DNA from 3 places in the Paraburkholderia sp. BR10141 genome. Region 2 is predicted to be linked to each of the others. Evidence: riboswitches for the same ligand, from Rfam matches in the RefSeq annotation. Region 2 holds a riboswitch; each other region holds the start of a gene.
What was found. A riboswitch is a leader RNA that binds a small molecule or an ion and turns the genes downstream of it on or off. The one in region 2 is predicted to bind cobalamin.
Positions count from the first base shown of each region.

Region 1: linked by a shared signal. The riboswitch ahead of cobW (cobalamin biosynthesis protein CobW) and the one ahead of ACOJB8_RS04505 (porin) in region 2 are both predicted to bind cobalamin.
Region 3: linked by a shared signal. The riboswitch ahead of cobG (precorrin-3B synthase) and the one ahead of ACOJB8_RS04505 (porin) in region 2 are both predicted to bind cobalamin.

Region 1 covers NZ_JBMIQH010000009.1:157,923-165,193, reverse strand. The annotation lists gene bluB (5,6-dimethylbenzimidazole synthase) at 1-166, opposite strand, end outside; gene ACOJB8_RS15270 (cobyrinate a,c-diamide synthase) at 150-1,460, opposite strand; gene cobO (cob(I)yrinic acid a,c-diamide adenosyltransferase) at 1,465-2,067, opposite strand; gene ACOJB8_RS15260 (cobalamin biosynthesis protein) at 2,067-2,558, opposite strand; cobalamin riboswitch at 2,701-2,969, shown strand; gene cobW (cobalamin biosynthesis protein CobW) at 3,185-4,276, shown strand; gene cobN (cobaltochelatase subunit CobN) at 4,304-7,271, shown strand, end outside.
Region 2 covers NZ_JBMIQH010000002.1:402,262-409,532, forward strand. The annotation lists gene ACOJB8_RS04490 (helix-turn-helix domain-containing protein) at 1-998, shown strand, start outside; gene ACOJB8_RS04495 (glutamine cyclotransferase) at 1,034-1,675, shown strand; gene ACOJB8_RS04500 (TonB-dependent receptor domain-containing protein) at 1,733-3,673, opposite strand; cobalamin riboswitch at 3,777-3,958, opposite strand; cobalamin riboswitch at 4,049-4,182, shown strand; gene ACOJB8_RS04505 (porin) at 4,240-5,334, shown strand; gene ACOJB8_RS04510 (acid phosphatase) at 5,392-7,271, opposite strand, start outside.
Region 3 covers NZ_JBMIQH010000009.1:146,034-153,304, forward strand. The annotation lists gene ACOJB8_RS15200 (cobalt-precorrin-6A reductase) at 1-525, opposite strand, end outside; gene cbiE (precorrin-6y C5,15-methyltransferase (decarboxylating) subunit CbiE) at 522-1,748, opposite strand; cobalamin riboswitch at 1,860-2,052, shown strand; gene cobG (precorrin-3B synthase) at 2,194-3,546, shown strand; gene ACOJB8_RS15215 (precorrin-8X methylmutase) at 3,539-4,165, shown strand; gene ACOJB8_RS15220 (precorrin-2 C(20)-methyltransferase) at 4,166-4,897, shown strand; gene cobJ (precorrin-3B C(17)-methyltransferase) at 4,885-6,594, shown strand; gene ACOJB8_RS15230 (sensor domain-containing diguanylate cyclase) at 6,606-7,271, opposite strand, start outside.

The sequences.
Region 1 (7,271 bases), on a different contig from region 2:
GCCACGGCTGCATGAAGCCCACGCTCGGCGCGTGATGCGCGGCGTCGAGCAGGCGCGCGAGTGTCGCGGGATCGATCTTGCCCGGTGCGAAGTGCCGCATGTCGCGGCGCTCGTAAATCGCGCGGTAGACCGCCGCGCGTTCGGCTTCGTCAAAGGGCTGTGCCATGGAAGAGTGCGGCCGCGAAAGCCGGGTTTGAGGGCCAGTAAGCGTGCATATAGGTGGCCGCGATCGAGCCGTGCCGGTACAGCGCCTCGCCGGGCGCGCCGGTCTGTGCGTGGTGTGCCGTGAGCGCGGGCGCCAGCGGCGTGGCGACGCGCGAATAGTGAAACGTGTGGCCGCGTAGCGCGCCATGCGCGCCGTCGAGCTGCTGCATGCCGAGCGCCGCGAAACGCTTTTGCATGACCGCCTCGCCGGGAAGCAGGCCGAGCATCGGCGTGCGCGTGCCTTCCACGTCGGTCAGTGCATCGAGCAGATAGAGCATGCCGCCACATTCAGCGACGAGCGGCTTTCCCGCGGATACATGCGCGCGCAACGAATTCGCGGCCTGCGTATTGTGCGCGAGCGTCGAGGCATGCAGCTCGGGATAGCCGCCTGGCAGAAAGATCGCGTCGGCGCTGGCGGGCGCGAGTTCGTTTGCGAGCGGCGAGAAGTAGCTCACGCTCGCGCCCAGCGTTTCGAGCAGCGCAATGTTCGCCGGATAGAGAAACGAGAATGCGGCGTCGCGCGCAATGGCGATATGGCGGCCTTCGAGCCGGTGCGCAATCGCTTCGTCATGCGAAGGATCGGCGAATGCCACCGCAGGCGGCAATTCGGCGAGCGCGGTTTGCGCGAGCGCGTCGGCGGCGCGTTCGATGCGCGCGTCGAGGTCGTCGATCTCAGCGGCCTGATGCAGGCCGAGATGGCGATCGGGCAGCGCCATCGTTGCTTCGCTCGCAACATGCCCGAGCCAGCGTACGTCGGCGGGCAACGCCTCCTGCAGCATCTGCGCGTGACGCGCCGAGCCCACGCGGTTCGCCAGCACGCCATGAAAGGGCACTTCCTGCCGAAAATGCGCGAGACCGAACGCGATCGCGCCGAAGGTCTGCGCCATCGACTTCGCGCTGACGATGGCGGCCACCGGCACGCCAAACTCGGTCGCGAGATCGGCGCTGCTCGGCGTGCCGTCGAACAGGCCCATCACGCCTTCGATAAGGATCAGGTCGGCGTTGCGCGCGGCCTGCGCGAGCAGGGCGCGGCACGCTTCTTTGCCCACCATCCACAGGTCGAGCGAGAGCACGGGCGCGCCGCTCGCGCGTGCGAGGATCATCGGGTCGAGAAAATCCGGCCCGGTCTTGAAGACGCGCACGCGTCGGCCCGCGCGCCGATGCAGTCGCGCGAGGCCAGCCGTGAGCGTGGTCTTGCCCTGGCCCGAAGCGGGCGCGCTGATGAAGAGCGCGGGGCAGGCAACCGTTGCGCTCATGCGCTTAAAACTCCACGCCCTTTTGCGCCTTCACGCCTTGCTCGCGATACGGATGCTTCACGAGGCGCATTTCCGTGACGAGGTCGGCCGCTTCGATCAGGGCGTCGGGCGCATGGCGACCCGTCACGACCACGTGCACGTGCGGCGCGCGCGAGGCGATCACACCGAGCACTTCGTCGAGCGGCAGGTACTCGTATTTGAGCACCGTGTTGAGTTCGTCGAGGATCACCATGGCGTACTCGCCGCTCTCGATCATGCGCTTCGCTTCGTCCCAGCCCTTGCGCGCGGTGGCGATGTCGCCGTCGCGATTCTGCGTGTTCCAGGTGTAGCCGTCGCCCATCGTCACGAACTCGCAGTGCGCAACGCTGCCGAGGAAATCGCGTTCGGCCGTGTGCAGCGCGCCCTTGATGAACTGCACGACGCCTAGCTTCATGCCGTGGCCGAGCATGCGCACGGCCATGCCGAACGCGGCCGTGCTCTTGCCCTTGCCGTTGCCGGTGTTGACGATCAACAGGCCCTTTTCGTGCGTCGCGGCGGCCTGCTTCTTCTCGTGGCCTTCGCGGCGGCGTTGCGTCATGCGTTGGTGCGATTCGGGATCGGTTTTCATCATCGGGATTGGTTTGGTTGCGGCGCTATCGCGTCCGCATTTGCGTCGTTTGGCAGAATGCCTGCGATTGCGACCGTCACGCCGTCGAGCGCCAGCTTGCCGCGCACGAGAGGAGCGCCCCCCGCCGCCAGACGCGCGCAGGGTTCGCACACGCCGTCTACGCCGAACTGCGCTTGCGCGGCTGCGGAGGGCGGCGCCAGTATCGGTGTCGCGGCGAGTTGCTCCCGCGTGTACGTCTGAAGCGGCAGCGCATGTGCCGCGCAAAACGCCTGCAAGCCGGGTTCGCCGGCTTTTGCATCGAGCGTTGCCACGGCCGTTACGCTGTCGACCGGCCACGCGCCGAGCGCAGCGCGCACCGCGGCTTCGACCTGCGCGAGCGTCACGCCGCGCCGGCAGCCGATGCCGAGCGCAAGCGGCGGCACGCGCTGCGCGGGTTCCGGCGTGGCTTCGAATGAGGCTGCGCCCGAGGCGCGATTTTCGGCAGGATTCACGGCGAGGGCGTCGATCGAAGGCGTGACCGCAGGGGCAAAACGAGCAAAAGCGTCGCGTTCCGGCGGGCGCCGGATGCGCGCTACGATAGCACACGCTTTTGCGGCTTCCCACGCCTTCCTTGACGCACGGGCCCCCCGCGCCTACACTCGCACGCACTCTGGTGCTCGCGCGCGCGATTCACAATGCGCGCGCAGTTAAACGGGAATCAGGGAGCCATCCCGCCTCGGGCGTGGCCAACCTGAACTGCACCCGCAACGGTACAACGAGCGCGGCGTTCGCACGAATGCCGCAAACCGCTTCCATGCTTTACGCAGTCCACGCCACTGTGCAAGCCGGCCGCAAGGCCGCTCGCGCGGGAAGGCGAAGCGGTGTTTCGTCAGTCCGGATACCGGCCAGATACGTGGGATTCGCGCTGCGGGGATGCGGTGCCGGGTCCGTGATTTTCATGCGTCAGCCGGGCGAGGCCCGGGTGCGTTTCTGGTCGTTCGTCCCCTGCAGGTTGTTGAATCGTTGCGCGTGACAGCGTCTCCATGGATACGCGCGTGTGCGCAACACGGCACCCGCACGAACGGCAGGCGCGACGCACCATGCCCCTCGATACGGCCTGGCGCCGAAGGAGCACTTCATGCAAATGCGCAAGATTCCGGTCACGATCGTGACGGGCTTTCTCGGCAGCGGTAAAACCACGTTGCTGCGTCACATTCTCCAGCACGCGGGCGGCCTGCGCGTCGCGGTCATCGTCAACGAATTCGGCGAACTCGGTATCGACGGCGAGATTCTGCGCGGTTGCGGCATTGGCTGCGACGAGAACGGCAACGAAACGGAAGGCCAGCTCTACGAACTCGCGAACGGCTGCCTTTGCTGCACCGTGCAGGAAGAGTTCTTCCCCGTGATGGAGAAACTGCTCGAACGCCGCGGCGATGTCGATCACGTGCTGATCGAAACTTCGGGTCTCGCGCTGCCCAAGCCGCTCGTGCAGGCGTTCAACTGGCCGTCGATCCGCAACGCGTTCACCGTCGATGCGGTCGTGACCGTGGTGGACGGCCCCGCCGCCGCGAGCGGCCAGTTCGCCGAAAATCCGCAGGCCGTGGACGCGCAGCGCCGCGCCGATCCGAATCTCGATCACGAGTCGCCGCTGCACGAGTTGTTTGAAGACCAGCTTTCGGCGGCCGACCTCGTCATTCTCAACAAGACCGATCTGCTGGACGTAGCGGGCCAGGACGCGCTTATTGCCGAGCTGCGCGAAGAGCTGCCGCCGCAGGTGAAGATCGTGCGCGCGCAGCACGGCAAGCTCGATCTGCATACGCTGCTCGGGCTCGAGGCGGCCTCCGAGGAGAGCATTCATCTGCGGCACGACCATCACGGTTCCGCCGACGATCCCGATCATCATCATGACGAGTTCGATTCGGTTGTGGTGTCGGGCAATGCGGCTTCGCGCGAGAGCGTGATCGAGGCGCTGCAGCAACTCGTCGATGCGCACACGATCTATCGCGTGAAGGGTTTTGCCGCGTTGCCGGGCGCGCCCATGCGCCTCGTGATTCAAGGCGTGGGCCGTCGCTTCGACAGCTATTTCGACCGCCGCTGGAACGCGCAGGAAAGCGCGGCGCAGCCGCTTGCGAGCCGCTTCGTGCTGATCGGAGAGGATCTCGATGGCGCGACGCTGCAAGCGGCCTTCGATGTCGCGTTGGCGAATGTGCAGACCGCGGGCGCGAAGTGAGCGCACCCAGCTAGACGAGGCCGTCCCATGCATTTGCTGCGCACTACGCCTGGCGGCTTCGTCGACGACACGCAGGGCGTTATCCGGATCGACCAGCAGCCCGCCGAGATCGTCGTGCTCAGTTCGGCCGACACGACGCTCGCGCTGCTTGCGAGCGTCGTGCCGCGCCTGCCCGCAGGTTTTCCGAGCGTGCGGCTTGCGAACGTTACGTATTTGCGCCAGCCCGCGTCGGTGGACTTCTACGTCGAAGATGTCTTGCAGCACGCGCGCGTGGTGGTGGTCGATCATCTGGGCGGCGAAACGTACTGGCCATATGGCATCGAGCAGGTCGTCTCGCTAGCCGAGCGCCGCGGGCAACTGCTCGCGATGTTTTCGGGCGACTTGCAGGAAGACCCCAATCTCATCGCGAAGAGCCGCGCCGAGCCCGAGTTTTGCCGCTTGCTGTGGCGTTATCTGCGCGAAGGCGGCGCGGCCAACGCCGAATCGTTCCTGCGTGCGCTCGCGTGGCGCGCATTCGACTGGGGCAGCGAGCCTGCGCCGCCCATTGCGTTGCCCGCCGCTGCGCTCTATTGCCCGCAGCGCGACGTCGCGACCATCGACGAATGGCGCGCGCGCTGGCAACCTGGCGCGCCGGTCGTCGCGCTGCTGTTTTACAAGGCGCATCTGCAGGCGGCGAACACCGCCGCTTTCGATGCCCTCATCGACGCGCTGCTCGCGCGCGGCCTGAACCCGCTGCCGCTTGCGATCACGTCGCTCAAGGACACTTTGAGCCGCGACGTGCTCGATCAACTGGCGGCCGAGCACGACGTCTCGCTCGTGCTGAATACCACGGCCTTCGCGGCTTCGTCGCTCGACGACCCCGAACCGATCGCGCTCGCCGGCGACGCGCCCGTGCTCCAGGTGATCCTGAGCGGCGGCAATCGCGAAGACTGGGTGAAGGACAATCACGGCCTGAATTCGCGTGACATCGCCATGCATATCGCGCTGCCCGAAGTGGACGGCCGCGTGATTACGCGTGCGATCAGCTTCAAGGGCCTCGCATACCACTGCAAAGAGACGCAGGTCGATGTCGTGCGCTATCAGCCCGATGCCGAGCGCGTGGCGTTCGTCGCCGAACTGGCGCGCCGGTGGTGCCGTCTGCGCAGCCTGCCGAACGCGGAGAAGAAACTCGCGCTCGTGCTCGCGAACTATCCGATGAGCGAAGGGCGCATTGGCAACGGCGTGGGACTCGACACGCCGGCCTCGGTGGTCGGCATCCTGCGCATGCTGCGTGACGAAGGCTATCGTGTGGCCGATCTGCCCGAAGACGGCGACGCGCTCATGCGCATCCTCACGCAGGGCGTGACGAACGATCCCGACACCCGCGCGCTGCGTCCCGCATGGCAGAGTCTTTCCCTCGATGATTACCGCGCGCGCTTCTCGCAGTTGCCCGCCGAGGCGCAAAACGCGCTGATCGCGCGCTGGGGCGTGCCGGAGGACGACCCCACCGTGCGCCGCGGCCGCTTCATGATTGCGGGCTGGCGCTGTGGCCAGGTGTTCGTGGGCATTCAGCCTTCGCGCTCGCGCGGCGACGACACCTACGCGAACTACCACGACGCCGAACTCGTGCCGCCGCACGCGTATCTCGCGTTTTACTTCTGGCTGCGCGAGACCTTCGGCATCGACGCCATCGCGCACGTGGGCAAGCACGGCAACCTGGAGTGGCTGCCGGGCAAGAGCGTGGCGCTCGCCGACACCTGCTGGCCCGACATGGCGCTCGGGCCGCTGCCGCATCTGTACCCGTTCATCGTCAACGATCCGGGCGAGGGGAGCCAGGCCAAGCGCCGCGCCCAGGCCGTGATCATCGATCACCTGATGCCGCCGCTCACGCGCGCCGAAAACTACGGGCCGCTGCAAGACCTCGAACGTCAGGTCGATGAGTATTACGAAGCATTGATGGTGGACCCGCGCCGCGCGAAGCTGCTGCGCAAGACCATACTCGCGATCATCATCGAGCATCGGCTGCACGAGGAATTGAGCGTCGCCGCGCCGCAGGATCAGGCGGGCGAAGACGAATTGCTCACGCGCGCCGACGCTTACCTGTGCGAGCTGAAGGAAGCGCAGATTCGCGACGGCCTGCATACGTTCGGCGAATCGCCGCAAGGCCAGCAGCGGTGCGACACGCTGCTCGCGCTCGGACGATACGCATGCGGGGACGGGCAGGGCGCGAACGCAGGTCTCATCGATGCGCTCGCGGGAGACCTGCGCATCGATCACCTCGTCGATCCGGCCACGGTCGATTGGGCTGCGCCGTGGCAAGGCCCGCGTCCACCACGGCTCGCAGCGGTGAGCGATACGCCATGGCGTCATGCGGGCGACACGCGCGAACGCCTGGAAATGCTCGCGGCCACGCTGATCGAAGACATTTGCTCAGGTCAACGAAGCGATGCGGAGACTGCGTCGCTTCCCCACGCGACCCAGGTGCTTGCGCGCCTGCGCGACGACGTGCTGCCGCGCCTCGACGCCTGCGGCCCCGAAGAGATGCGCCAGCTGCGTCGTGGCTTCGAAGGCCGCTTCGTGCCGCCAGGCCCGAGTGGTTCGCCCTCGCGCGGCCGCCCCGATGTGCTGCCCACGGGCCGCAACTTCTATTCCGTCGATACGCGCGCCATTCCGACGCAAGCAGCGTGGGCGCTCGGCATGAAATCGGCGCATCAACTCATCGAGCGCCATCTGCAGGAGCACGGCGACTACCCGCGCGCCATTGGGCTTTCGGTCTGGGGCACGGCGACGATGCGCACCGGCGGCGACGACATCGCCCAGGCGTTCGCGCTGATCGGCGTGCGGCCGAAGTGGGCCGCCGGCAGCCAGCGCGTGACCGACTTCGAGATCATGCCGGTCGAGGCGCTGGACCGGCCGCGCATCGACGTGACGCTGCGCGTATCGGGCTTTTTCCGCGACGCGTTTCCCAACGTCATGCATCTGTTCGACGCCGCCGTGCAGGCGGTGGCCGATCTCG
Region 2 (7,271 bases):
AGGCCGAAATCGCGCTCGCTTCGCGCGATCTCGGCTGGCCGACCGATACGCTCGCTGCGGCGCGGCAAACGCTCGAAGCCCATGGCGACCGCCTCAATGCCGCGCACGCGCGCTACCTGGAAATTCGCCGTTTGCTGCTGATCGGCCGGCTCGACGAGGCTGGGGGCATGCTTTCCGAAGTCGATCCCGCGCCGTTGCCGCCCGCTTTGCGCGCGGCGCATGAGCTGATCGCCGCCGGCATTGCCATGCGGCGCATTCAAACGCAAGCGGCGCGGCAAGCGCTCCGCGCGGCCGCGCGCGCCGCGCGTGAGGCGGGCATCGCGGCGCTGAGCGCCGAGATCGAGAGCGCAGCGCTGCTGTTGACCTCACCGGCGGCGCGCCTCATCGCGCGCGGTGAAGAGCGGGTGTTGCTGCTGGAAGACGTCGAGGCGCTGCTCGCCTCGAAGGCCCTCGTCGTGGACGCGTGCCGCTACGTCGCGCGCGAGGGTCCAACCGTCATCGAACTCGCAAGACGGCCAGTGCTGTTCGTGCTCGCCCGCGCGCTTGCGCAGGCGTGGCCCGCCGACGTGCCGCGCGATGCGCTCATCGCCCGCGCCTTTCGCACGAAGCACGCCGACGAAACGCACCGCGCCCGCCTGCGCGTGGAAATCGGCCGCTTGCGCACGCTGATGCGCGACGTGGCCGAGATCGGCGCGACCCAGCAGGGCTTCGCGCTGGCGCCGCGCCACGCGAGCGAAGTGGTGGTACTGGCGCGGCCCGTGGAAGAAAAGCACGCCGCCGTGCTGGCTTTTCTCGCCGATGGGCAATCGTGGTCGAGTTCGGCGCTGGCGCTCGCGCTCGGCGCGAGCCAGCGCACCGTGCAGCGCGCGCTCGATTCGCTCGCGGCGGCGGACAAGGTGCAGTCGTTCGGCTACGGCCGCGCGCGCCGCTGGACCACGCCGCCCGTCCCCGGATTCGCGACGACCTTGTTACTCCCCGCCCCGCTGCCAGGCGATTAGGATGAACGCCTGTCCCTTCATTCAACGAGGAAACCATGAAACGAACGACTGCCGAAATCGTCCGCGAGTACGGCCCTTTTCCCGGCATCGAGAAGGTGGGCGGGGTCACGTACGACGGCAAACGGGTGTGGTTCGCCGTAGGCGAGCGCATCGCGTCGCTCGATCCGCAGAGCGGCGAGACGCAGCGCTCGATCGACATCGCGGCGCACGCGGGCACGGCTTTCGACGGCCGGCATCTGTTTCAGATCGCCGAGGATCGCATCCACAAGATCGACCCCGAAACGGGCCGCGTGCTCGCGACGATTCCCGCGCCCGGAGGCGGCGGCGACTCGGGGCTCGCGTGGGCGGACGGGACGCTCTGGGTCGGGGTGTATCGCGAGCGCAAGATCCATCAGGTCGATCCGCAGACGGGCGCGATCCTGCGCACGCTCGAATCGAGCCGCTTCGTCACCGGCGTGACGTGGGTGGACGGTGAACTGTGGCACGGCACCTGGGAAGGCGACAAGAGCGATTTGCGGCGTATCGATCCGGGCACGGGCGAACTGCTGGAACAGCTCGACATGCCGCCCGGCACCGCCGTTTCGGGGCTGGAGTCCGATGGCGGCGAGCAGTTTTTCTGCGGCGGCGGGAACAGTGGGAAGATTCGCGCGGTGCGGCGTCCGAAGCGCGAGGGCTAGGCGAGCGGGTGCGCAAGAAACTTATGAGCACCCGCTCGAGCGCAACGCTCAGAACGCTCAGAACGTATAGGTCACCTTGCCAAACGCCGTGCGCCCCAGCGTGTTGTACCCGTAGGCGGTCACATACTGCCGGTTGAACACGTTTGCCAGCGTGGCCGATAGCGCGAGATGCGCATTGACCTTGTACGACGCGCGCAGGCTCACCGTCGTCCACGAGGGAAGGTAGATCGTGTTGAGCTGGTCGTCGAACGTCGAGCCGTTATACAGCAGCGAAACGCCGGTGCTGAGCGCGTGGAGCTGGAACTCGTCCCACGTGTGATCCACGCTCAGGCTCACCGTCTGGCGCGGGCGGCGATTGAGCCAGGTCTGGTCGGTCACGTCCTGCGGATTCAGAATCCCCACCGTAAGGCTCACCGGCGTGTACTGGCCGAGCGTGCCCTTGTACGAGAGGTCGAGACCCTGAATGTGCGCGCGGCCCACGTTCACGGGCAGGAAGGTCTGCGAGTTGTACGTGATGAGATCGTGCACGCGCGTGTCGTACACGGCCGCCGTGAACGTGCCGATGGAAGTGGTGGCATCGAGCGCGGCTTCGACCGAGTCGCTGCGCTCGGGCAGCAGGTTGGGATTCGAGTAGCCCGGATAGTAGAGGTCGTTGAACGTCGGCAGGCGGAACGCATTGCCGTACGAAACGCGCGCCGTGTAGACCGGCGTGATGGCCCACGAGAGCGCGACGTTGCCCGTATTCACCGATTGCCCCTGCACGATTTCGTGCCGCCCCGCCAGAAACAGCGTGACGGGTCCGAGCGTGGACGACTGATGCATCGACACGGCCGAATCGTTGCGCGCGGGCAGGCCGCCCGGCACGTCCACGGGCAGGAACGCCAGCTCGCGGGTGTAGTCGTAGGCGAGCTTGGTCTCGCCGTCGAGCGGCATGCCGAAGAGCGTATGGCCTCTTTCCTGATGCGTGATCGACGTGGAGGTGGAAAAGCGCGTCGAGTCGATCTCGTCGGAGGGGATCGTCGGGTCGTTCGAATAGAGAAACTGACGATCCGTCGCGTAACCCACCGACTGGTCGAGCTGCGTGGTCGGCGTGATGTCGAGGTGGAACGCGAGACCGGTCGTGAGCTGCGTGTCGCGCTGCCGGTCGTTGCCTCCCGCGTTGTCGTAGGAGAGATCGGAGCGGTGGTAGAGCGCGAAGGTCGAGATCGACCAGTTGTCGTGCGCGTAGCCGAGGCGCGCGTCCAGGTTCTGCGCGTGGTATGGATTGCGGCCGTCTTCGTGGCCGTAGGCCCCGGGCTGCGTCGCGTCGATGCCCGCCGTGTTGTAGTCGTGCAGGCCCAGCGAGTAGGTGAGGCCGCTCAGTGCGGAAAGCGGCCCTGTCGATGGGATTGTGCCCGAGGTGCGCACCTGCGTGTCGAAGGTCTTGTTCGAGCCGCCGCCGAACGAGACGGTGGTCTGGTTCGGCTGGTTCGACGCATGGCGCGTGAAGAGCTGCACGACGCCGCCCATGGCATCCGCGCCGAACGAGGCGGCCGCGGGGCCGGAGATCACCTCGACCCGGTCGAACGAGGCAGTCGCAAGATCGGCCCATTCGGCCGTGCCCGTGGTGACGGAGCCTATGCGTATGCCGTCGATGAACACGGCCACCTGGTCGGCCGACGAGCCGCGAATGCTCACCCCCGTGTACGACCCCGGGCCGCCGGTCTGCGAGACGGTGACACCCGGCAGCGTGGCGAGCGCCTGCGCGATGCTGGGGTCGACGGGGGAAACGCGGTCGAGGTCCTGGCGCGTGAGCACCTGGGTGGTTGCATAGCGCTGATCGAACGATTGTGGCAGGTGCTGTGCGTCGCCCACGACGAGGATATTGGGCAGCGTGGTGTCGCCGCCGGCTTGCTGCGGCGCCTGGGCGGACGATGCATTGGCGGCGTCGGCGGCATGCGCGGTTTGCCACGCCCAGGCGAGCGCGGCGGAGGTCAATACGAATTGGCGAAACTTCATGATGCGGTGGCTGGAAACAGCTCCTGAAATACGGGCTGTCCGTGCAACGGGCGATCGCCACGTGGGCGGTGCTTGCGCATTGGGGATCCCCGCCCGCTGCGGCTGCTGGACTCGGTTGATGGCAGGTCTCCTGGCTCGCGGGTCGACATCCGCAGCCGGCCTTCCCGGTTTCCCAGTGGCCTTCTCTGGCATGGACTCGCCGCTTACAGTTGCGGGGGCAGCCGCAGTCTTGCACTGCGTTCCCTTTTGATCCCGTCGCCGGGAACCATCAGGGCGCAAGGGTAAGGGCCGCGCAATCGGTGCGTCAACCTTTGACGAGCGTCGTGTGGCAAAAACACCCGGTTTGGCTGCTCCCGCAACTTACGCTATCCTTGCGGCTGTTTTTCGCGCGTAGGCGCTGCACAAGCGAAACGCAGCAGGGAAGCCGGTGAGAATCCGGCGCGGTCGCGCCACTGTGACCGGCGGTCAATCGAGCCAGAAGTCAGACCTCGCTACGTCCTCGCCGCATCGAGCGGGGGCGGACGGCGCTCGTCCACGCAATCCCACCTACACAAACAAGAAGACTCATGAACAAGAACATTCTCGCCGTCCTGGGTGGGACGGCATTGGCATTCACCGGCGCTGGCGCCTCGGCGCAGCAGGTCACGTTGTACGGTGAGATGGACGCGAGCGTCGACTATGTCAGCGACGTTGGCGGCCGCACCCAATATCGTGCAGGCTCGGGTCTTGTCGACGGCAGCTTCTGGGGCCTGCAGGGCACTGAGGACCTCGGCGGCGGCAACGCCGCGATCTTTCGCCTCGAGCGCGGCTTCTCGTCCACCTCTGGCGAAGCCTTCAACGACCATCCGTTCTACGTTGGTCTGCAATCCGAACGACTCGGCACGATTACGCTGGGCCGCCAGTACGACACGATGCACGACTACTTCGCCCCGTTCACACTAACGGGCGGCGCAGGCGGCACGGCATTCGCGCATCCGTTCGACAACGACAACGCCAACAATTCGTGGCTCGCCTCGAACGCCGTGAAGTACGCGAGCGCAACGTACGGTGGTTTCAGCGCCGGCGCGATGTACGCGTTTTCGAACGAGGCGGGGCGCTTCGCGCAAAATCGCGCTTACGGCTTCGGCGTCCATTACGAAGGCGGCCCGTTCAGCGCAGGCGTGGCGTGGATGCACATCAACGGACGCGGCGCCTCTTCGGTGGGTGCGTACGATACATCGGTGCTGCCGGGTGCGGGCCTCGTGCCGACCGAGGTCGCGGTGCAGCGCGAAGACACCATCGGCGCGGGCATGAGCTACGCGCTCGGCGACGTCACGCTTGGCGCGGCCTGGTCGCGTTCCATTCATACCCGTGTCAGCGAGGCCGACGGCGGCGCGCCCTTGCCTTCGGTCGCATTCAGCAATTACGAAGTGAATGCGCTATGGCAGGTGACGCCCGCGTTCTCGCTGGCGGGCATGTATGCCTACACGGGCGCGACCTCCGCGCATTGGCATCAAGGCGCGCTGCAGGCCGGCTATCAACTGTCCAAACGCACGGACGTTTATACCGAGGCGATCTATCAGCGCGCGTCGTCCGGTGCGCTTGCGATGATCAACACCTGCGACCCGTCGGGCGGCCGCAACCAGGTGCTCGTGGCCGCGGGCATCCGGCATCGCTTCTGATGCGTAAAAAAGGCCCCGAACCGTTGCGATTCGGGGCCTTTATACTGCGTGGCTACGTCACGAAGCCGAGAGCTTCACCGAAACGCCGGTCGAAGAATAAACCGGCGTGGCCTTGAAGCCATCGACCGTGACCGTCGCGAATTTCACCGATGCGCCGTTGCCGTCGATCACGTCGATCGTGTCGCCCGCTTTCGGCGTATAGCCGTTCACGAACTTCACATGCAGCGTGCCGCCCGCCACCGTGAGCTGGCCGCCCACACGCAGGCGTCCGCCGCCGTTGCCGTCGATATCGAGTTCGAGCGTCGTGCCGTCGAGCTGCGTGTACTTGCCCGCCACCGTCAACGGTGCGCTCGTCGCCACGGTCACGCCGCCGCCGGACCCGACGTACACGTCGCCGTTGCCGAAGGCCGTGGTCGACGCTGCAGCGAGCATGCCGCCGCTCACCTGTGAGCCGCCCGTGTAGCTGTTATTGCCCGCAAGCGTGAGCGTGCCGCTGCCCTGCAGCGTGAGCTTGCCCGTGCCGGCGATGTCGTTGCGCCAGGTGTCGGCGGCGTTGAAGCCGCCCTGGGTCGCGTCCATCGCCACGATCACATTGCCGTTGAACGCACCATAACCATCTGCAGCACTAAACATGTTCAGACGGCCCCAGCCCTCGGCGTCGTCCATGACCGGATAGCCCGAGACGACTTCGGTCGTCTTCAGCACGATGCGGCGCTGGTCGGCGCTCAGGTACGGGAAGCGCGTTTCGAGCAGTACCTCGGCGCCCTTGGGCACGACGGGCGGCGCTTCGGTGGATTCGATCTGGCTGAAACCGAACGTCATGCGGCGCGCGAACTCCGACTTGTTGGTCGCATAGTCGGCAAAGCGGTCGGTCGCGGTCGTGGACGAATGCGCGAAGGCGGGGAAGGTCGTGGCGCTCGTGCCGGTGGCCTGTTCGAGCGCGCTGTGCGCCTGCGCATAGGCCGCGCTCTTGAGCGTGGCGTTCGCGGGATCGTAGAGATTCGCGGCAGTGGCGGCCAGCGCGAACATGCGGCCGCCGATCACGTCGAGCGGCGAATGCATGCCCGCGAGAATGCGGTTTTCGCCGAGCTCGAGGCCGCGGCTCGCCATTTCCTGGTAACGCTCGGGCACGAGGTATGCCATGGTCATCGCGTCGCGCATGGCTTCGGCTTCGTGGCCGCTGATGAAGCCGCCGTCTGTGGACGGCGTCGTGCTGATGGCCGGCACTAGCGTGGGGTCGACCACGACGCTCGTGCTCCATCGGAACGGCCGCGCGTATTTGTAGAAGCGCTTGGCGGGCTCGGTGGAAGCATTGTTGCCCATCGTGTTGAGCAGGTCGACCACCTTGCCGAAGGTTGCGTTGCTCGTGCTGCCCACGCCCGTGTTGTTGCCCGAGTCGTTGTAGAGCGTCGTGGTCGCGTCCGCGGGAATCGACGTGATGCTCGTCGTCTGCTGCGCAGCCGAGCGCCAGGCGGCGGTGAGCGGCCCCATGCCGTCGGTCACGCTGTAGCCCTTGCCGCGGCGATCGTCGTAATAGGCCGCGTCGGCCTGCGCCTGGCTGCGCTGGGTCGTCGCGGTCACGACATACTGGATGTTCGCGTTCAGCACGGTGCTGTTGAGGATCGTGCCGTTGGGCGTGCCGTCGGTGGGGACGCCCGTCCACGTCGACTGCACGACCGCGGGGAATGTGCCGTTGGCGGGCGCGGAGACGCCCGCGTCCACCAGCTGCGTGAGCGGCTGCCAGAGATCGAGAAAGCGCGCCACCACGCGCACGCCCGCATTCGTCGCGAGCGTGGCGTAACGCGCGTCGCCGCGCTGGTTGGTCGCGATGTTGTCGACAAAAGCCGGTACGTCGGGAATCGGTGCGTTGTCCACGAAGCCGGGGTCGGCTGGCGGCGCGGGAATCGCGGCGGTGGTGGCGGGATCGCTATTGCCGC
Region 3 (7,271 bases), on a different contig from region 2:
GCCAACGGCCGTGAACGGCCCGCGCGCGTCGATGATGCGCGCACGGGCGTGGCCAGGATGCGCTTCGAGGCAACGGACCGTCCAGTGCTGCTGCGGCGGCACTTCGTTCAGATGCGCAAGCGGTTCGCGCCCGAGCGTGAAGAGCGGGCGCGCGAACGGCATGACCGCTTCGACTACGCCGGCCCAGCCGCTCACCATGCGCCAGTCGTCACCGGGCTGCGGCTGCCACGGCGCACGCCGCAGCGCCCAGTACGGCACGTGGGCAGCTTCGCACGCACGCGCCGCGTTGGCGCTGATCTGCGCGGCATAGGGATGCGTGGCGTCGAAAACCAGTGTGATGTTTTCGTCCGCGAGAAAACGCGCGAGCCCTTCGGCTCCGCCAAAGCCGCCCACCCGCACCGCGCAGGCGAGATCGGCGGGCACGCGGCCAAGGCCCGCGAGCGAGTAGACGTGCTGGGGGCCGAGCGTGCGCGCGATCGCCAGCGCATCGCCGGTGCCGCCGAGCAGCAGGATGCGCGCCGTCATGGCTTGACGGCCTCGTAAAGCGTGACGGGCAAGGCCTGACGCCAGGTGTCGAAGCCGCCCAGCGGCTGCGCCTCGCCGATGCCGACGCGCGTGAGCGCGCCGCCGTGCTGCGCGCGCCATGCCACGAGTGCCGCTTCGCTCTGCAACGTCACCGCGTTCGCGACGAGCCGCCCGCCGCTCGCGAGCGCCGCCCAGCACGCGTCCAGCACGCCGGGTACGGTCACGCCGCCGCCGATAAAGACCGCGTCGGGCGCGGCGAGTCCTGCGAGCGCGTCGGGCGCGCGGCCCGCAACGAGTTGCAAACCCGGCACGCCCAACGCCGCGCGATTGTGCTCGATGAAGCGTTGACGCTCGGCGTTCGCCTCGATCGCGATCGCGCGGCAAGCGGCGTGCGAACGCATCCATTCGATGCCGATCGAGCCGCTGCCCGCGCCCACGTCCCACAGCAACGCGCCGGGCGTCGGCGCGAGACGCGCGAGCGTGAGCGCGCGCACGTCGCGCTTCGTGATCTGACCGTCGTGTCGGTAGGCGTCGTCGGGGAGGCCTGGCGTGAGCGTCCAGCCGCGCGCGAGCGTCTGCGCACTATCGCTCTCGCATTCGAACGCGACCAGATTGAGCGCCGCGGCTTCTTCAACGTGCCACGCATCGGCGCGGCCTTCTATGCGGCGTTCGAGCGGGCCGCCCAGATGCTCGAACAGGGCAAGACGCGTGGCGCCGAAGCCCGCTTCGGCGAGCAACGCGGCAAGCGCCGCGGGCGTGCGCCCATCCGCGCTCAACGCGAGCACGCGCGAGCGCGCGTAGAGATGGCGGCGCAGCGCATCGAGCGGACGGCCGACGAGCGAGACCATCGCCGTATCTTGCAGCGCCCACCCCTTGCGCGCCGCCGCGAGCGAGAGCGATGAAGGCGCGGGCAGCACGCGCATTTCACCGGGCACCACGCGGCGCGCGAGTGTCGCGCCCACGCCGAACAGCATGGGGTCGCCGCTCGCGAGCACGCATACGGACAGATTTGATTCGCGGTAGGCAAGCAGCGCCTCCACGCTGAACGGCTGCGGCCACGCTTCGCGCCGTGCACGCACGCGCGAGGGCAGCATCGCCAGATGGCGTTCGCCACCCGTCACGATGGCCGCGTCGAACAGCACGCGCCGCGCGTCGCGCCCGAGCCCCGCGTATCCATCGTCGCCGATGCCCACCACCGTCAGCCATACCTGCTTGCCCTGCATTCGTTCTCCCGCCGTTGCCTGTTTCTCTACACCGCCACGGCCCGCAGCCCTATTGTGGGGCGGAGCACGCGTGAAAACGGGCATAATACCGTGTCCGCCGGCGCCTTTAAGGCAGTTTTGCATGGGACCGGAGCAAGCGCTGAAGCGCCAACTCCGGATCGCAAAAAGGGAACACAGCAAGCTGTGGCCGCCCCGCGACTGTGAGCAGCGAGACCGCATCCACCCGAGCCACTGGTTTTACCGGGAAGGCCGATGCGGTTCACGACCTGCGAGCCAGGAGACCTGCCGGCCGACTGTTCGCGCGAACCCATATCGGACGGGGTGTACCGATACCGCTGCCGTTTCCCGCCTGCCGTGCGGGCAGCGCGCCGCTCCAGCGTGATGCTTACCCGGTAATGCCTTGAAACACGAAACGAAGCCTGTCTCGCCCGCTGCCGCATTGGCCATGCTCCGCCCCTCGGCGTGCCCGGGGCTCCTGCGCGTGGTCGCGGCGCGTGACGGCGGCCTGTGCCGCATCCGTCTGCCTGGCGGCGTGCTGAGCTCCGCGCGTGCGCGGGCCCTCGCCGACGCAGCGTCGACGCACGCGAACGGCGTACTCGATCTAACCAATCGCGCGAACGTGCAGATTCGCGGCGTGCGCGCCGGCGAAGAAGCGGCATTGAGCGCCGCGCTGATCGACGCAGGCCTCGGCCCTGCCGGCATCGACGCCGCGAGCCCGGTCGAGCGTGCATGCGCCGCCGACGAATTGCGCAACGTGATGCTGAGTCCGCTCGCGGGCCTCGACCCTGACGCGTTGTGCGACACGACGGAACTCGCCGCCGCGCTCATCGACATGATGCAGCGCGAGCCACGCTTTGCCGCGCTCTCGCCCAAGTTCGCGCTGCAACTCGACGGCGGTGAACGTGTGGCGATGCTCGAGCATCCGCACGACATCTGGCTCGCCGCGCTGCCTTATGGCGCAACGGTGCGCTTCGCGGTGGGCCTCGCAGGTCGCCCCACGGCGCAGCCAGTCGGCACGCTCGCGGCCGAAGACGTTTGCGCATCGATGCGCGCGCTGTTGCATGCGTTCCTCGATCTCGCGGGCGCGGACGCCACACGCATGCGCGACGTCCTCGCCACTCATTCGCTCGACTCGCTGCTACAGCGCGCGCAACAGCATGGCGACTTCACGTTGACGCGTGACGACGCCACGCTGCCCGCTTGGCGCCGCGCGGCGAGCCCCGCCGGCTTGCGCCTCGGCGCACACGCGCTGCACGCCGACGGCAGCGGCTACGTGGGCGCGCAGCCCGTGCTCGGCCGTATCGACGCGCCAACGCTGCGCGCACTTGCCGCGCTCGCGGAAGACTCGGGCGACGCGACATTGCGCGCGACGCCCTGGCAAGGCGTCCTGCTGCCGAATGTGCCCGCGCACGCCATGCCCGCCGCGCTCGAACGCCTGGACGCGCTCGGTCTCATCGCCTCCCGCGCCGACCCGCTCGCGCGCCTCGTCGCGTGCACGGGCTCGACGGGATGTGCAAAAAGCCGCGCGGACACGAAGGCAGACGCACAGCGCCTCGCCGCAATGCTGCCGCCCGACGCCGAAGCCCACCTGAGCGGCTGCGAGCGCTCCTGCGCGGCCGCGCATTGCGCGCCGTTCACGTTGCTCGCCAGCACCCCGGACCACTACGACCTGTACCAGCGCGACGACACGCAAAGCGGCTTCGGCCAGCGCTTTGGCCAACTCATCGCGCGCAACCTGACGATCGAAGCCGCTGCGCTTGCACTCGCGCAGCGGCCCCGGAGTAACCAAGATGTCTGATTACATTCGCGACGGCCAGGCGATCTATCGCGAGTCGTTCGCGACGATCCGCGCCGAAGCCGACCTCTCGCGCATTCCCGCCGACCTCGAAAAACTTGCCGTGCGCGTGATTCACGCATCCGGCATGGTGGATGTGGCCGCCGACCTCGCATTTTCCGCAGGCGCGGGCACAGCGGGCCGCAACGCGCTCGCGGGCGGCGCGCCGATTCTCTGCGACGCAAAAATGGTCGCTTACGGCGTGACGCGCGCGCGCTTGCCGGCGAACAACGCTGTGATCTGCACGCTCGACGATCCAGCTGTACCGGATCTCGCGCGCGAGATCGGCAACACGCGCTCGGCAGCCGCGCTCGAACTGTGGCGGCCGCATCTCGCAGGCAGCGTCGTTGCAATCGGCAATGCGCCCACCGCACTCTTTTATCTGCTCGACATGATTGCCGCCGGCGCTCCGCGCCCCGCGCTCATCCTCGGCTTTCCCGTCGGCTTCGTCGGCGCGGCCGAGTCCAAGGCGCAGCTTGCAGCCGAAAGTCACGGCGTACCCTTCGTCGTCGTGCACGGCCGCCGCGGCGGCAGCGCGATGGCCGCCGCCGCCGTCAACGCACTCGCTTCGGAGACCGAATAAATGATCCGCAAAGGACGTCTGCACGGCATTGGCGTCGGCCCCGGCGACCCCGAACTGCTCACGCTCAAGGCGCTGCGCCTGCTCAAGGCCGCGCCCGTGGTCGCGTATTTCGTCGCGAAGGGCAAGAAAGGCAATGCGTTCGGCATCGTCGAGGCCCATCTCGAAGCGGAGCAGGAACGCCTGCCGCTCGTGTACCCCGTGACGACCGAAGCGCTCGAACCGCCGCTCTCGTACGAAGCGATCATCGCCGACTTCTACGACGGCGCGGCGCAAACGCTTTCGCGCCATCTCGACGCCGGACGCGACGTGGCCGTGATCTGCGAAGGCGATCCGTTCTTCTACGGCTCGTACATGTATCTGCACGACCGGCTCGCCGCACACTACGAGGCCGAAGTCGTGCCGGGCGTGTGCTCGATGCTGGGCGGCGCGGCGGTGCTGGGCGTGCCGCTCGTCTACCGCAACCAGAGCCTCGCCGTACTCTCGGGCGTGCTGCCCGAGGACGAATTGCGCCGGCGCCTGGCCGACGCGGATGCCGCCGTGATCATGAAGCTGGGCCGCAATTTCGACAAGGTGCGCCGCGTGCTGGGCGAACTGGACCTCGCGCATCGCGCGCTGTATGTCGAGCGCGCAACCATGGCGAACCAGCGCATCGTCCCGCTCGACGACGTCGATCCGATGGCTTCGCCGTACTTCTCGCTGCTCGTCGTGCCGGGGGTGAAATGGCAGTCGTGACGCCGCCCGCCATCGTCATTCTCGGGCCCGGCGCGCTCGCCACGGCGCGGCGCGTGCAGACGCTTTACCCAGGCGCGCAGGTCCATGCGCTGGAGGGCCGCGTGGCAGGCGATGTCGCGTTCAGCGAGCTTGGCGCGCATTTGCGCGAATGCTATACGCGCGGCCTGCCCATCGTCGCGCTGTGCGCGGCGGGCATCGTGATCCGCTGCCTCGCGCCGCTCCTTGCCAACAAGGGCGCAGAGCCGCCGGTGCTCGCGCTCGCCGAGGACGGCAGCGCCGTCGTGCCGCTGCTCGGTGGACTCACGGGCGTGAACGTCATGGCACGCGAAATCGGCGCGGCGCTCGCGGTTGCGCCCGCCATCACCACGAGCGGCGAATTGCGCTTCGGCACCTGCCTGCTCAATCCGCCTGCGGGCTATGCGCTCGCGAGCCTCGCGCAAGGCAAGCGCTTCGTCTCCGATCTGCTTGCGGGCGCAGCGACACGCGTGGACGGCCACGCACCGTGGCTCGAAAATGTCGATCTGCCACGCGAGGCCGCGGCGCGCCATGCCATCCGCGTGAGCGCGCACGTCTGGGACGGCAGTCCCGACGACCTCGTCATTCATCCGCGCAGCATCGTCGCGGCCGTGGGTGCGCCACGCGAAGCGCTTGCCGATAACGTGCGCCGCGCGCTCGATGCGCACGGCCTCGCGCCGCTTGCGCTCGCGGCGCTCGTCGCCCCTGCTGCGCACATGCGCGATGCGTCGCTCGCGCAGGCGGCAGCGGAACTCGGCGTACCGCTGCGCTTCGTCGATAGCGAGGAGAACACGGCGCAAGCTACGCTCGCCGCCCTCGACCTCGCGGCGGACGTCGAGCGCTACACGCCGAACGACGACGGCGTCGCCCTCGCCTGCGCGGCCGCGCCGCTCGACCCGCGCGCGCTGGGCCGCGCGCGCGGCAAGCTCACGGTGCTGGGCCTCGGCCCCGGCCGCGCCGACCTGCTTACGCCTGCCGCGCGCGCCGCGCTCGACAGCGCCACCGATATCGTCGGCTATGCAACCTATGTCGATATGGCGGGCCCGTTTCGCGCGGACCAGCAGCGCCACGCCACCGACAATCGCGAAGAACTGCAGCGCGCCCGCCACGCGTTCGAGATGGCGAGCGAAGGCCGGCGCGTGGCCGTGGTCTCCTCGGGCGACCCCGGTGTGTTCGCCATGGCGGCTGCCGTGCTCGAAGCGCTCGAAGGCTCGGACGACGCACGCTGGCATGCCGTCGAGCTGGCTATCGTGCCAGGCGTTTCCGCAGCGCTCGCCACGGCGGCGCAAGTCGGCGCGCCGCTCGGCCACGACTTCTGCATGCTTTCGCTTTCCGACAACCTGAAGCCGTGGACGGTGATCGAAAAGCGCCTCCTGCACGCGGCGCAGGCCGATCTCGTGATGGCGTTCTACAACCCCATCTCGCGCGCGCGGCCCTGGCAGCTCGAGCGCGCGCTGGAAATCGTGCGCAGCGTGCGCGCGCCGCACACGCGCGTGGTGCTGGGCCGCGACGTAGGCCGCCCCGGCGAGACGCTGCGCGCCACGACCCTGGGCGAACTGCGTTCGGCGGACGTCGATATGCGCACGATGGTTATCGTCGGGTCGTCGGCCACACGCGGGTTCGCTCGTGGTGACGGTGGCGAATGGATTTACACGCCGCGCTGGTATCGCGAGGATGCCTAAAAAAAAAGCGCTCACGCCTTCAAGGTAGGCAGCGCGTCGCGCGGGTCGGGTGGTGCACCCTCGAACTCGCGCGCTTTCACCTGATTGCGCCCTGCCTGCTTCGCGGCGTAAAGCTCAGTGTCGGCGGCGCGCAGCAGCGCCTGCGCGCCATCGCGCTTGTGCGGCACGCAGGTGGCGCAGCCAATGCTCACGGTCAGCGTGCCGTATTCGCTGTGCTCGTGCGCGATTCCGAGCGCCGCCACTTGCTGGCGCACCGCTTCCGCGATTTTCACGGCGCCGTCCGCCGGCGTGGCCGGCAGGACCGCGGCGAACTCTTCGCCGCCGTAGCGCGCAACCATGTCCGTGGCGCGGCGGCAGGCCTCGCGTATCGCGCGTGCGACGGCAGCGAGCACCTTATCGCCCTCTGCGTGCCCGTAGAAGTCGTTGAAGAGCTTGAACTTGTCGATATCGATGAAGAGCACCGAGAGCGGTTCGCCCGCGCGTCTCGCGTGCTGCCATTCGGTTTCGATGCGCAAGTCGAGCGCGCGCCGGTTGAAGAGGCCCGTGAGCGCGTCGGTAACCGCGAGACGTTCGAATTCTTTTTGCGTGGCGAGCCGCGTGCGCATCGACAGTGCGAGCAGCCACGACGAAGCCGCAATCAGCGCGCCGAAGATCAACGCCATCGGCGCATAGATTTG